Regions from separate parts of the Citrobacter pasteurii genome, predicted to be linked through region 1. Evidence: predicted binding sites of a transcription regulator. Region 1 holds the regulator's gene; each other region holds the start of a gene.
The links. The regulator CRP, encoded in region 1, controls carbon source genes, mostly activating them, when cyclic AMP is high. The targets are predictions, from matches to a motif close to ATGTGANNNNNNTCACAT.
Positions count from the first base shown of each region.

Region 2: the regulator CRP is predicted to act here: its motif matches at 2,197-2,214, upstream of uxuA (mannonate dehydratase).
Region 3: the regulator CRP is predicted to act here: its motif matches at 1,060-1,077, upstream of focA (formate transporter FocA).

Region 1 is NZ_CP077262.1:658,315-662,567, reverse strand. Features, by position in the region: gene I6L54_RS03170 (phosphoribulokinase) at 1-518, shown strand, start outside; gene I6L54_RS03165 (OsmC family protein) at 617-1,021, opposite strand; gene crp (cAMP-activated global transcriptional regulator CRP) at 1,328-1,960, shown strand; gene I6L54_RS03155 (YccS/YhfK family putative transporter) at 2,012-4,099, shown strand; gene argD (bifunctional acetylornithine/succinyldiaminopimelate transaminase) at 4,195-4,253, opposite strand, start outside.
Region 2 is NZ_CP077262.1:4,512,215-4,516,467, forward strand. Features, by position in the region: gene I6L54_RS21775 (fructuronate reductase) at 1-762, opposite strand, end outside; gene uxuA (mannonate dehydratase) at 842-2,026, opposite strand; gene gntP (gluconate permease GntP) at 2,286-3,629, shown strand; gene I6L54_RS21790 (LutC/YkgG family protein) at 3,679-4,253, opposite strand, start outside.
Region 3 is NZ_CP077262.1:3,532,075-3,536,327, forward strand. Features, by position in the region: gene ycaO (30S ribosomal protein S12 methylthiotransferase accessory factor YcaO) at 1-731, shown strand, start outside; gene focA (formate transporter FocA) at 1,136-1,993, shown strand; gene pflB (formate C-acetyltransferase) at 2,053-4,253, shown strand, end outside.

The sequences.
Region 1 (4,253 bases):
AGCCGCTGCCTGAACCGACGGATGTCCTGTTCTATGAAGGATTGCACGGCGGCGTAGTAACCCCGCAACAAAATGTGGCGCGGCATGTCGATCTGCTGGTTGGCGTGGTGCCGATCGTCAACCTGGAGTGGATCCAGAAGCTGACCCGCGATACCAGCGAGCGTGGACACTCGCGCGAAGCGGTGATGGATTCGGTGGTGCGCTCAATGGACGATTACATCAATTACATCACGCCACAGTTTTCCCGTACGCATATCAACTTCCAGCGCGTACCGACCGTCGACACCTCTAATCCCTTTGCCGCCAAGAGCATTCCGTCACTCGATGAAAGCTTTGTCGTGATTCATTTTCGTAATCTGGAAGGGATCGACTTCCCGTGGCTACTGGCGATGCTGCAGGGCTCATTCATTTCGCATATCAATACGTTGGTCGTACCGGGCGGAAAAATGGGTCTGGCGATGGAATTGATTATGCTGCCGCTGGTCCAGCGCCTGATGGAAGGCAAAAAGATAGAGTGATATGTGGAAAGCGCCCGATGGCGCTTCGCTTATCGGGCCTACGACTCAACATCACCCTGTAGGCCGGATAAGGCAACGCCGCCATCCGGCATCAGCAATTACGCGGCAACCACTTCATAGGAATGGGTGATATTCACCGCCTTTTCCAGCATCAGCGCCACGGAGCAATATTTTTCCGCCGAAAGATCTACCGCACGCGCGACGGAAGCATCTTTCAGGTCGCGACCCGTTACGATGAAATGCAGGTTAATGTGGGTAAACAGACGCGGCGCTTCTTCACGACGCTCAGAGGTGAGCTTCACTTCGCAGTTGGTGACATCCTGACGACCCTTTTGCAGGATCGACACCACATCAATGGCGCTACACCCCCCTGCCGCCATTAACACCATCTCCATCGGACTCGGCGCTTTATCACCAGAGTTACCGTCCATCAAAATTTGGTGGCCTGAGGCGGACTCACCGAGGAAGGTTAGCCCCTCAACCCACTTTACACGCGCTTGCATATTTCGTAACTCCAATGTTTCAATTTTCCTGACAGATTACGCGTACATAACAATTCTCGCAACGGAAGGCGACCTGCGTCATGCTGAAGCGAGACACCAGGAGACACACGGCGAAAGCTATGCTAAAACAGTCAGGATGCTACAGTAATACATTGACGTACTGCATGTATGCAGAGGACATCACATTACAGGCCGTCGCACGTATTGACAGCCCCCTTCCCAGGTAGCGGGAAGCACATTTTTGCAAACCCAGAGACAGGTTGTTTTTTGGCTCTGGAGACAGCTTATAACAGAGGATAACCGCGCATGGTGCTTGGCAAACCGCAAACAGACCCGACTCTCGAATGGTTCTTGTCTCATTGCCATATTCATAAGTACCCATCGAAGAGCACGCTGATTCACCAGGGTGAAAAAGCGGAAACGTTGTATTACATCGTTAAAGGCTCAGTGGCAGTGCTGATCAAAGATGAAGAAGGGAAAGAAATGATCCTCTCTTATCTGAATCAGGGCGATTTTATTGGTGAATTAGGCCTCTTCGAAGAAGGCCAGGAACGTAGCGCCTGGGTACGTGCCAAAACCGCATGTGAAGTCGCTGAAATTTCCTACAAAAAATTTCGCCAATTAATCCAGGTCAACCCAGATATTCTGATGCGTCTGTCTTCTCAGATGGCTCGTCGTCTGCAGGTAACGTCTGAAAAAGTAGGCAACCTTGCCTTCCTCGACGTAACTGGTCGTATCGCCCAGACTCTGCTGAATCTGGCGAAACAGCCTGACGCAATGACTCACCCGGACGGCATGCAGATTAAAATCACCCGTCAGGAAATTGGCCAGATCGTTGGCTGTTCCCGTGAAACCGTTGGTCGTATCCTGAAAATGCTGGAAGATCAGAATCTGATCTCCGCGCATGGTAAGACCATCGTCGTCTACGGCACGCGTTAATCCCATCGACATGGCGTGTTACGTAGTAATGCGCCATTTTTGTTTGCTCCGATGTGGCGAAGACTGATTTATCACCCCGAGATCAACTACGCACTACGACAGACGCTGGTGCTATGTTTACCTGTGGCTGTCGGTCTGATCATCGGTCAGCTTCATCTGGGGCTCTTATTCTCCCTCGTCCCTGCCTGCTGCAATATTGCCGGTCTTGATACCCCGCATAAGCGCTTTTTCAAACGTTTGGTTATAGGCGCGTCGCTGTTTGCCGGCTGCAGCCTGATTATGCAGTTACTGCTGGCACAGACTATACCGCTGCCGCTGATCCTCACCGGCCTGACGCTGATTCTCGGTGTGACCGCCGAGCTAAGCCCGTTACATGCGCGACTTCTGCCCGCCTCGCTGATCGCGGCGATTTTCACACTGAGTCTGGCCGGCAACATGCCCGTCTGGGAGCCACTGCTGATCTATGCGCTGGGGACAGTATGGTACGGCCTGTTCAACTGGTTCTGGTTCTGGATGTGGCGCGAGCAGCCGCTGCGCGAATCGCTCAGTTTGTTGTACCGCGAATTAGCCGATTACTGTGAGGCCAAGTACAGCCTGCTGACCCAGCATGCCGATCCCGAAAAAGCGCTGCCTCCCCTACTGGTACGCCAACAAAAAGCGGTGGATTTGATTACCCAGTGCTATCAGCAAATGCATATGCTGTCGGCACATCGCAACAACGATTATAAGCGCCTGCTACGTGCCTTTCAGGAGGCGCTCGATCTACAGGAACATATTTCCGTTAGCCTCCACCAGCCGGAAGAGGTGCAAAAGCTGGTCGAACGTAGCCACGCCGAACAGGTGATTCGCTGGAATGCGCGCACCGTCGCCGAACGCCTTCGCGTTCTGGCTGATGACATTTTGTATCACCGCTTGCCGACGCGTTTTTCAATGGATAAACAAATTGGCACGCTGGAAAAAATCGCCAACCAGCATCCGGACAATCCGGTAGGACAATTTTGCTACTGGCACTTCAGCCGTATTGCCCGCGTGCTACGCACCCAGCGCCCGCTGTATGCACGGGATTTAATGGCTGACAAGCAGCGTCGGCTGCCGCTGATCCCTGCCCTGAAAAGCTATCTGTCGTTGAAATCCCCGGCGCTGCGTAATGCCGGACGCATCAGCGTCATGTTGAGCATTGCCAGCCTGATGGGCAGCGCCTTACACCTGCCCAAACCCTACTGGATTTTGATGACAATCCTGTTCGTCACGCAAAATGGCTACGGGGCAACCCGGGTGCGTATTTTACACCGCTCGGTGGGCACGCTTGTCGGCCTGGTGATTGCAGGTGTTACGCTGCACTTTCATATTCAGGAAGGTTACACGCTGGCAGGCATGCTGCTGATAACCCTGGTGAGTTATCTGACCATCCGCAAAAACTACGGCTGGGCTACCGTCGGCTTTACGGTCACCGCGGTATATACCCTGCAACTGCTGACGCTGAACGGGGAACAGTTTATCGTGCCGCGGTTTATCGATACGATCACTGGCTGCCTGATCGCTTTTGGCGGGATGCTCTGGCTGTGGCCGCAGTGGCAGAGCGGTTTGCTGCGTAAAAACGCCCACGATGCGTTAGAAGCCGATCAGGAGGCCATTCGCCTGATTCTTAGCAACGATCCCCAGGCCACACCGCTGGCGTATCAACGCATGCGGGTCAACCAGGCGCATAACACGCTGTTCAACTCGCTGAACCAGGCGATGCAGGAGCCTGGGTTCAACTCGCACTATCTGGCGGACATGAAACTGTGGGTTACGCATAGCCAGTTCATCGTCGAGCACATCAATGCAATGACTACCCTGGCAAGGGAACATACGATGCTGACGCCGGATTTGGCGCAGCGGTATCTGGAGTCCTGTGAAATTGCGATCCAGCGCTGTCAGCAGCGGCTGGAATATGACGGTCCCGGAAGCTCCGGCGATGTGAATATTCTCGAAGCGCCAGAGATGCTGTCCCATGGGCCTTTAAGCACCCTTGAGCAGCATCTGCAGCGGGTTTTGGGGCATCTGAACACCATGCATACCATTTCGTCGGTTGCATGGCGTCAGCGACCGCACCATGGGATCTGGCTGAGCCGCCGGTTGCGGGACATGAAAGGTTAAGAGAGTTGCCGGATGGCGGCGTAAACGCCTTATCCGGCCTACAGAGTAAGGTGTGATTCGTAGGCCGGATAAGCGTAGCGCCATCCGGCAATCCGTCAACCCACCACTTTCGCCACGGCCTGCGCGAAGCGCTGCATCCCTTCATCAATATCGG
Region 2 (4,253 bases), 1.1 Mb from region 1:
GGCGATAGCGCATGGATCGTAAACGCCCAACTGGTCGGCAATCTCCTGCAACGTTTCCGGCGTTGCCGCCGGAACAATGCGGTCGACCATAGTGCACGGGAAAGTCGCATTAGCTTCAATCCACTGCGCCAGTTGCGGGTCGCGCGCCTGCGCCAGCCCCAGTACCGCGACTTTCGCCACATGCCCATTTTCACGCACGTTATCGCAGGACATCACGGTAAAGGCCGCCAGCCCCTGCTCACGGCGCAGGTACAGCGCTTGTACGATGTAACCAATCGCCGATTTCGGCGCGGTCGGGTTCGCCAGATCGTGTTTAATCAGCGGGTTATTGAGATCTAACTGACCGCTGGCCGCATCGGTGCAGTAGCCTTTTTCGGTGACCGTCAGCGAAACAATTGCCGTCTGCGGGCGCGCCATCGCCTGTAAAATACCGTCACAGCCGTCAAGATCCGGGTGCAGCGCTTCTTTCATTGAGCCGATCACTTTCAGCACGGTGTTGTCCGCGCCTTTTTCCGCCACGGTATACAGCAGTTGCTGCTTGCGCAGATTTTCAATCAGTACGCAGTCGTTACCCGGCATCAGGTTAACTTCACAGATCCCCCAGTCGCTGTCGGTGGTTTCCAGCAAATGATGGGTGTACAGCGCCTGATGCGCGCGGTGAAAAGCGCCGCATCCCAGGTGAACAATGCGGGATTGCAGGCGCGAGCTGTCCCATGCAGGGCGCGCAACCGGCAGGTCGCTATTGGCAATTGTCGTTGTCATCGTGAACTCCAGAACCCGTTGAAAGGCCAACGGATGAGAAAAGAAAAACGCCGGCCAGACAGGTGGCCGGCAACTCGCTTTAGCGGCTGAAGAAAGCGCGCTGGATAGCCATCTCAACGCCGCGCACTTCCGCCAGCCCTTTCAGGCGACCAATCGCGGAGTAGCCTGGGTTGGTTTTCTTTTTCAGATCGTCCAGCATCTGGTGGCCATGGTCCGGACGCATCGGGATCAGATCCTCTTTACCCTCGGCCTTACGGCGTTGCTCTTCTTCAACGATCGCTTTCACCACTTCGTACATGTCGACATCGCCATTCAGATGCGCCGCCTCATGGAAGGTTTTCGGGTTATCTTCACGCAGCGTGGAGCGCAGATGGGTGAAGTAAATGCGGGGGCCAAATTGTTTGATCATGTCGACCAGATCGTTATCCGCCCGAACGCCGTAGGAGCCGGTACACATGGTGAAACCGTTCGCCATGCTGTTGACCGTATCGACCATCCACTGCATATCTTCCACGGTGGAAACAATGCGCGGCAGGCCAAGGATCGGGCGCGGCGGATCGTCCGGGTGTACCGCCATACGTACGCCAGCTTCTTCCGCCACCGGAATAATCGCCTTCAGGAAGACGGCGAAATTCTCACGCAGCGCGGCTTTATCGATATCTTTATAGCGCGCCAGATGCTGGCGGAACTGGTCGAGGGTGTAGCCCTCTTCCGCGCCCGGCAGACCGGCGATGATGTTGCGGGTCAGACGTGCTTTGTCTTCATCGCTCATGGTGGCGAAGCGTTCATTCGCCTGAGCAATCTCTTCGGCGGTGTAATCCGCTTCCGCGCCCGGACGCTGGAGGATATGCAGCTCAAAGGCGGCAAACTCGATCTGGTCAAAACGCAGCGCTTTGGAGCCGTCCGGCAGGACGTATTCCAGGTCGGTACGGGTCCAGTCGAGAACCGGCATGAAGTTGTAGCACACGGTACGAATACCGCACTGAGCCAGGTTACGCAGGCTTTGCTGGTAGTTGGCGATCCACCGCAGATAGTTGCCGGAACGGGTTTTAATGTCTTCGTGGATCGGTACGCTTTCGACGACCGACCAGACCAGGCCCGCCTGCTCGACAATGGCTTTGCGCTTTTGGATCTCATCAACTGTCCACACTTCCCCGTTCGGGATATGGTGCAAGGCGGTGACAACGCCTGTGGCACCCGCCTGACGTACATCCGCTAAGGTGACCGGATCGTTAGGACCATACCAGCGCCATGTCTGTTCCATGTTTTATTCCTCGTTACGTTATGGACTCGACGATATGGCACATAAATTCCTCCTTTTGGTATGACATGTCAACCTAAGGCTTAAAATTGGTTAACCACATCACGATTTATGCTGATGAGATCGCCATTTTACGGCCATGCAGCCCGGTAAGACTGTAAACATGTAACGCAATGTGACATTCATCGCATCAATGGTTAACCAATACATGTAACATCTCAACCAAAATCATAATGGTTCAACCAATAAAGGTAGACGTTATATGCACGTTCTCAATATTCTGTGGGTCGTATTCGGCATCGGTCTGATGCTGGTGCTCAATCTAAGATTCAAAATAAACTCGATGGTCGCCCTGCTGCTGGCGGCGCTCTCGGTCGGCATGCTGGCGGGTATGGATTTAATGGAGCTGCTGCACACCATGAAATCCGGTTTTGGCAGCACGCTGGGTGAGCTGGCGATTATCGTGGTATTCGGGGCGGTCATCGGTAAGCTGATGGTTGATTCCGGGGCGGCGCACCAGATTGCCCATACGCTGCTGGCGCGACTCGGCCTGCGTTATGTGCAACTGTCAGTGATCATTATTGGTCTGATCTTCGGCCTGGCGATGTTCTATGAAGTGGCATTTATTATGCTGGCGCCGCTGGTGATCGTCATTGCCGCGGAGGCGAAGATCCCGTTCCTCAAGCTGGCGATCCCTGCCGTTGCCGCCGCCACCACCGCTCACTCGCTGTTCCCACCACAGCCGGGTCCTGTTGCGCTGGTTAACGCTTACGGCGCAGACATGGGCATGGTCTACATCTACGGTATTCTGGTGACCATTCCGAGCGTGATCTGCGCCGGGCTTATCCTGCCGAAGTTCCTCGGCAACCTCGATCGCCCTACACCGTCATTCATGAAGGCCGACGTACCGGTTGACCAGAACAATCTGCCCTCCTTCGGCGTGTCTATTCTGGTGCCGCTGATCCCGGCAATCATCATGATCTCCACCACCATCGCCAACATCTGGCTGGTGAAAGGGACGCAGGCGTGGGAAGTGGTCAACTTCTTAGGCTCATCGCCGATTGCGATGTTTATCGCCATGGTTGTCGCCTTCGTGCTGTTTGGTACCGCGCGTGGTCACGACATGCAGTGGGTGATGAACGCCTTTGAAAATGCGGTGAAAAGCATCGCCATGGTGATCCTGATCATCGGCGCAGGTGGCGTGCTGAAGCAGACCATTATTGATACCGGCATTGGCGATACCATCGGCATGCTGATGTCGCACGGTAATATCTCTCCGTACATCATGGCGTGGTTGATAACCGTGCTTATTCGTCTGGCAACCGGACAGGGCGTGGTCTCCGCCATGACGGCGGCAGGGATTATCAGCGCCGCCATCCTCGACCCGGCAACCGGTCAACTGGTGGGCGTCGATCCGGCGTTACTGGTACTGGCAACGGCGGCGGGCTCCAACACCCTGACCCATATCAACGATGCCTCGTTCTGGCTGTTCAAAGGCTACTTTGATCTGTCGGTGAAGGATACGCTGAAAACCTGGGGTCTGCTGGAGCTGGTGAACTCCGTGGTTGGCCTGATTATCGTATTGATCATCAGCATGATTGCATAACGTCGATACCGCTCTGGCCCGCAGCGCCAGAGCGGTTTTCCATCCTGCCTCAACAATCCTCAATAATCAGATACACCGCCTTCACCGGGCCATGCACCCCAACCACCTTAATAAGCTCAATATCCGCCGTCGAGCTGGGTCCACTGATGATGTTAATGCACGATGGCATACGCTCACCGGCCTGCGCCTTCTGATGCAGTTTTTCTGCCAGTTGCGCCACGCGCGGCAGGATAGTGCTTTTGCGCAGCACGAAAATCGAGGACTCCGGCAGCAGGCTGATTGAACGCCCGCGTTCCGGCGCGGAAAACAGCACCACACCGCCGGACTCGGTCAGGCCATACTCGGCATACACCACGCCCACTTTCGCCTGCTCGGCCTGGGTAATATTTTCGCTGCCTCGCGCCGGGTCCCAGACCACGGCGTTACATTCCTGCTGCAGACGTTCGGTGATGCCCAGTTCCACCAGCCGACCGTCGCCGCTGATGACCACCGGCTGCCCCAACTCTTCGCACAGGCGTTGCGCGGCTTCTGCGGCCTGTTCCTCGCGGGTCAGTTCGCAGCGGGCCAGCATCACCTCGCTGGCAAACTGGATAAACGCATCGCAGCGCTGCTGCGGGCTAAGCT
Region 3 (4,253 bases), 2.0 Mb from region 1:
TTGACTGGAGTTTCTCCGGTACAACAGAAGAAGAGTTCGCCACCCTGATGGCCATCTTCAAAGCGGAAGATAAGGAAGTCTACATCGCCGACTATGAGCATCTGAGCGTTTACGCCTGCCGTATTATTGTTCCGGGAATGTCTGACATCTACCCGGCTGAAGATCTGTGGTTAGCCAACAACGCCATGGGCGCCCATCTACGTGACACCATCCTCTCTCTGCCGGGCAGTGAATGGGATAAAGAAGACTATCTCAATCTGATCGAACAGCTGGATGAAGAAGGCTTTGACGACTTCACCCGCGTACGCGAACTGCTTGGTCTGGCAACCGGCGCGGATAACGGTTGGTACACCCTGCGTATTGGCGAGCTAAAAGTGATGCTGGCGCTGGCCGGTGGCGACCTGGAGCAGGCGCTGGTCTGGACGGAATGGACGATGGAATTCAATGCCTCCGTCTTTAGCGCTGAACGTGCCAACTACTACCGCTGTCTGCAAACGCTACTGCTGCTCTCTCAGGAAGAAGATCGTCAGCCGCTGCAATATCTGAATGCGTTTGTCCGCATGTACGGTGCCGAGGCGGTTGAAGCGGCAAGTGCGGCATTGAGTGGCGAAGCGCCATTCTACGGGCTGCAAACCGTTGATAGCGATCTGCAGGCTTTCCCGGCACATCAGTCTCTGCTGAAAGCCTATGAGAAGCTGCAACGCGCGAAAGCTGCACATTGGTCAAAATAGTGACAGTCAGCCTGCGCTAAGTAGGCTAAAGATATTGTCTGGGATATATTACGGGGCGCTTTAAGCGCCCTGTTTTTTATTTTGGTCAAATCGGAAAATAAATGTAAAAACAAGGTTAAATATTGGTAGTTGATATTAAAAAAAATAGCGTATTAATGTGTTTTTTTATCTCAATTACTCCATTTTAATTAACTGTCTGACAGGAGACAAAAAGAAAAAATTCAACTCACCTTATAATTTTTAAAATTTATTTTTATATGGATAATCAACAAGTTACTCCGTAATCGCATAAAAACCATGCGCCTTGCGGGCCTATAAGCCAGGCGAGATATGATCTATATCAAATTCTCATCTATAATGCTTTGTTAGTATCTCGTCGCCGACTTAATAAAGAGAGAGTTAGTGTGAAAGCTGACAACCCTTTTGATCTTATACTTCCTGCTGCTATGGCCAAAGTTGCCGAAGAAGCAGGCGTCTATAAAGCAACGAAACATCCGCTTAAGACGTTCTATCTGGCAATTACTGCCGGTGTGTTCATTTCAATTGCCTTTGTTTTCTATATCACTGCCACAACCGGTACCGGCACAATGCCTTTCGGCATGGCAAAGCTGGTAGGTGGTATCTGCTTTTCCCTGGGGCTGATCCTTTGCGTTGTCTGCGGCGCTGACCTCTTCACTTCAACCGTACTGATTGTCGTCGCTAAAGCCAGTGGTCGTATTACCTGGGGTCAGTTAGCGAAGAACTGGCTTAACGTTTATGTCGGTAACCTGATTGGTGCGCTGATTTTTGTGTTACTCATGTGGCTTTCTGGCGAGTATATGACCGCCAACGGCGCGTGGGGGCTCAACGTCCTGCAAACTGCCGACCACAAAGTGCACCATACTTTTGTTGAAGCTGTAAGCCTTGGTATTCTGGCTAACCTGATGGTGTGCCTGGCGGTATGGATGAGCTACTCTGGCCGCAGCCTGATGGACAAAGCGTTTATCATGGTATTACCGGTCGCAATGTTCGTTGCCAGCGGTTTTGAGCACAGTATCGCAAACATGTTTATGATCCCTATGGGTATCGTAATACGCGATTTCGCCACCCCGGAATTCTGGACCGCTGTCGGTTCTTCTCCGGAGAATTTTTCTCACCTGACCGTGATGAATTTCATCACCGATAACCTGATTCCGGTTACGATCGGTAACATTATCGGCGGCGGTTTGTTGGTCGGGTTGACATACTGGGTCATTTACCTGCGTGGTAACGATCATCATTAATCTGATGATGCCCATTACACGCAGTAAATAAAAAATCCACTTAAGAAGGTAGGTGTTACATGTCCGAGCTTAATGAAAAGTTAGCCACAGCCTGGGAAGGTTTTACCAAAGGTGACTGGCAGAATGAAGTAAACGTCCGTGACTTCATTCAGAAAAACTACACTCCATATGAGGGTGACGAGTCCTTCCTGGCTGGCGCAACTGATGCGACCACTGCACTGTGGGACAGCGTGATGGAAGGCGTTAAACAGGAAAACCGCACTCATGCGCCTGTTGACTTTGACACCTCCGTTGCTTCTACCATCACTTCTCACGACGCTGGCTACATCAACAAAGCGCTCGAGAAAATTGTTGGTCTGCAGACTGAAGCTCCGCTGAAACGTGCGATCATTCCGTTTGGCGGCATCAAAATGGTTGAAGGTTCCTGCAAAGCGTACAATCGCGAACTGGACCCGATGCTGAAAAAAATCTTCACCGAATACCGCAAAACCCACAACCAGGGCGTATTCGATGTTTACACCAAAGACATTCTGAACTGCCGTAAATCCGGTGTTCTGACTGGTCTGCCTGATGCGTATGGCCGTGGCCGTATCATCGGTGACTACCGTCGCGTTGCGCTGTACGGTATCGACTACCTGATGAAAGACAAATATGCTCAGTTCGTCTCTCTGCAGTCCGATCTGGAAAACGGCGTAAACCTGGAAGCAACTATCCGTCTGCGTGAAGAAATCGCTGAACAGCACCGCGCTCTGGGTCAGATCAAAGAAATGGCGGCTAAATATGGCTGCGATATCTCTGGTCCGGCTACCAACGCTCAGGAAGCTATCCAGTGGACTTACTTCGGCTACCTGGCCGCGGTTAAATCTCAGAACGGTGCAGCAATGTCCTTCGGTCGCGTATCCACCTTCCTGGATGCTTACATCGAACGTGATATCAAAGCGGGCAAAATCACCGAGCAAGACGCTCAGGAAATGATTGACCACCTGGTCATGAAACTGCGTATGGTTCGTTTCCTGCGTACGCCTGAATATGATGAACTGTTCTCCGGTGACCCGATTTGGGCAACTGAATCAATCGGTGGTATGGGCGTTGATGGCCGTACTCTGGTTACCAAAAACAGCTTCCGCTTCCTGAACACCCTGTACACCATGGGTCCTTCTCCGGAGCCGAACATCACTGTTCTGTGGTCTGAAAAACTGCCTCTGAACTTCAAGAAATTCGCCGCTAAAGTGTCCATCGACACCTCTTCTCTGCAGTACGAGAACGATGACCTGATGCGTCCGGACTTCAACAACGACGACTACGCTATCGCTTGCTGCGTAAGCCCGATGGTTGTTGGTAAACAAATGCAGTTCTTCGGTGCGCGTGCAAACCTGGCGAAAACCATGCTGTACGCAATCAACGGTGGCGTTGATGAAAAACTGAAAATGCAGGTTGGTCCTAAATCTGAACCGATCAAAGGCGACGTTCTGAACTTCGACGAAGTTATGGACCGCATGGATCACTTCATGGATTGGCTGGCTAAACAGTACGTCACTGCACTGAACGTTATTCACTACATGCACGACAAGTACAGCTACGAAGCCTCTCTGATGGCGCTGCACGACCGTGACGTTATCCGCACCATGGCGTGTGGTATCGCTGGTCTGTCCGTTGCTGCTGACTCCCTGTCTGCAATCAAATATGCGAAAGTTAAACCGATTCGTGACGAAGACGGTCTGGCTATCGACTTCGAAATCGAAGGCGAATACCCGCAGTTTGGTAACAACGACTCTCGCGTGGATGACATGGCGGTTGACCTGGTAGAACGTTTCATGAAGAAAATTCAGAAACTGACTACTTACCGTAACGCTATCCCGACTCAGTCTGTTCTGACCATCACCTCTAACGTGGTTTATGGTAAGAAAACTGGTAACACCCCAGATGGTCGTCGTGCTGGCGCGCCGTTCGGACCGGGTGCTAACCCAATGCACGGCCGTGACCAGAAAGGTGCTGTTGCCTCTCTGACCTCCGTTGCTAAACTGCCGTTTGCTTACGCTAAAGATGGTATCTCTTACACCTTCTCTATCGTTCCGAACGCACTGGGTAAAGACGACGAAGTTCGTAAGACCAACCTGGCTGGTCTGATGGATGGTTACTTCCACCATGAAGCGTCCATCGAAGGTGGTCAGCACCTGAACGTGAACGTCATGAACCGTGAAATGCTGCTGGATGCGATGGAACATCCGGAAAAATATCCGCAGCTGACCATCCGTGTTTC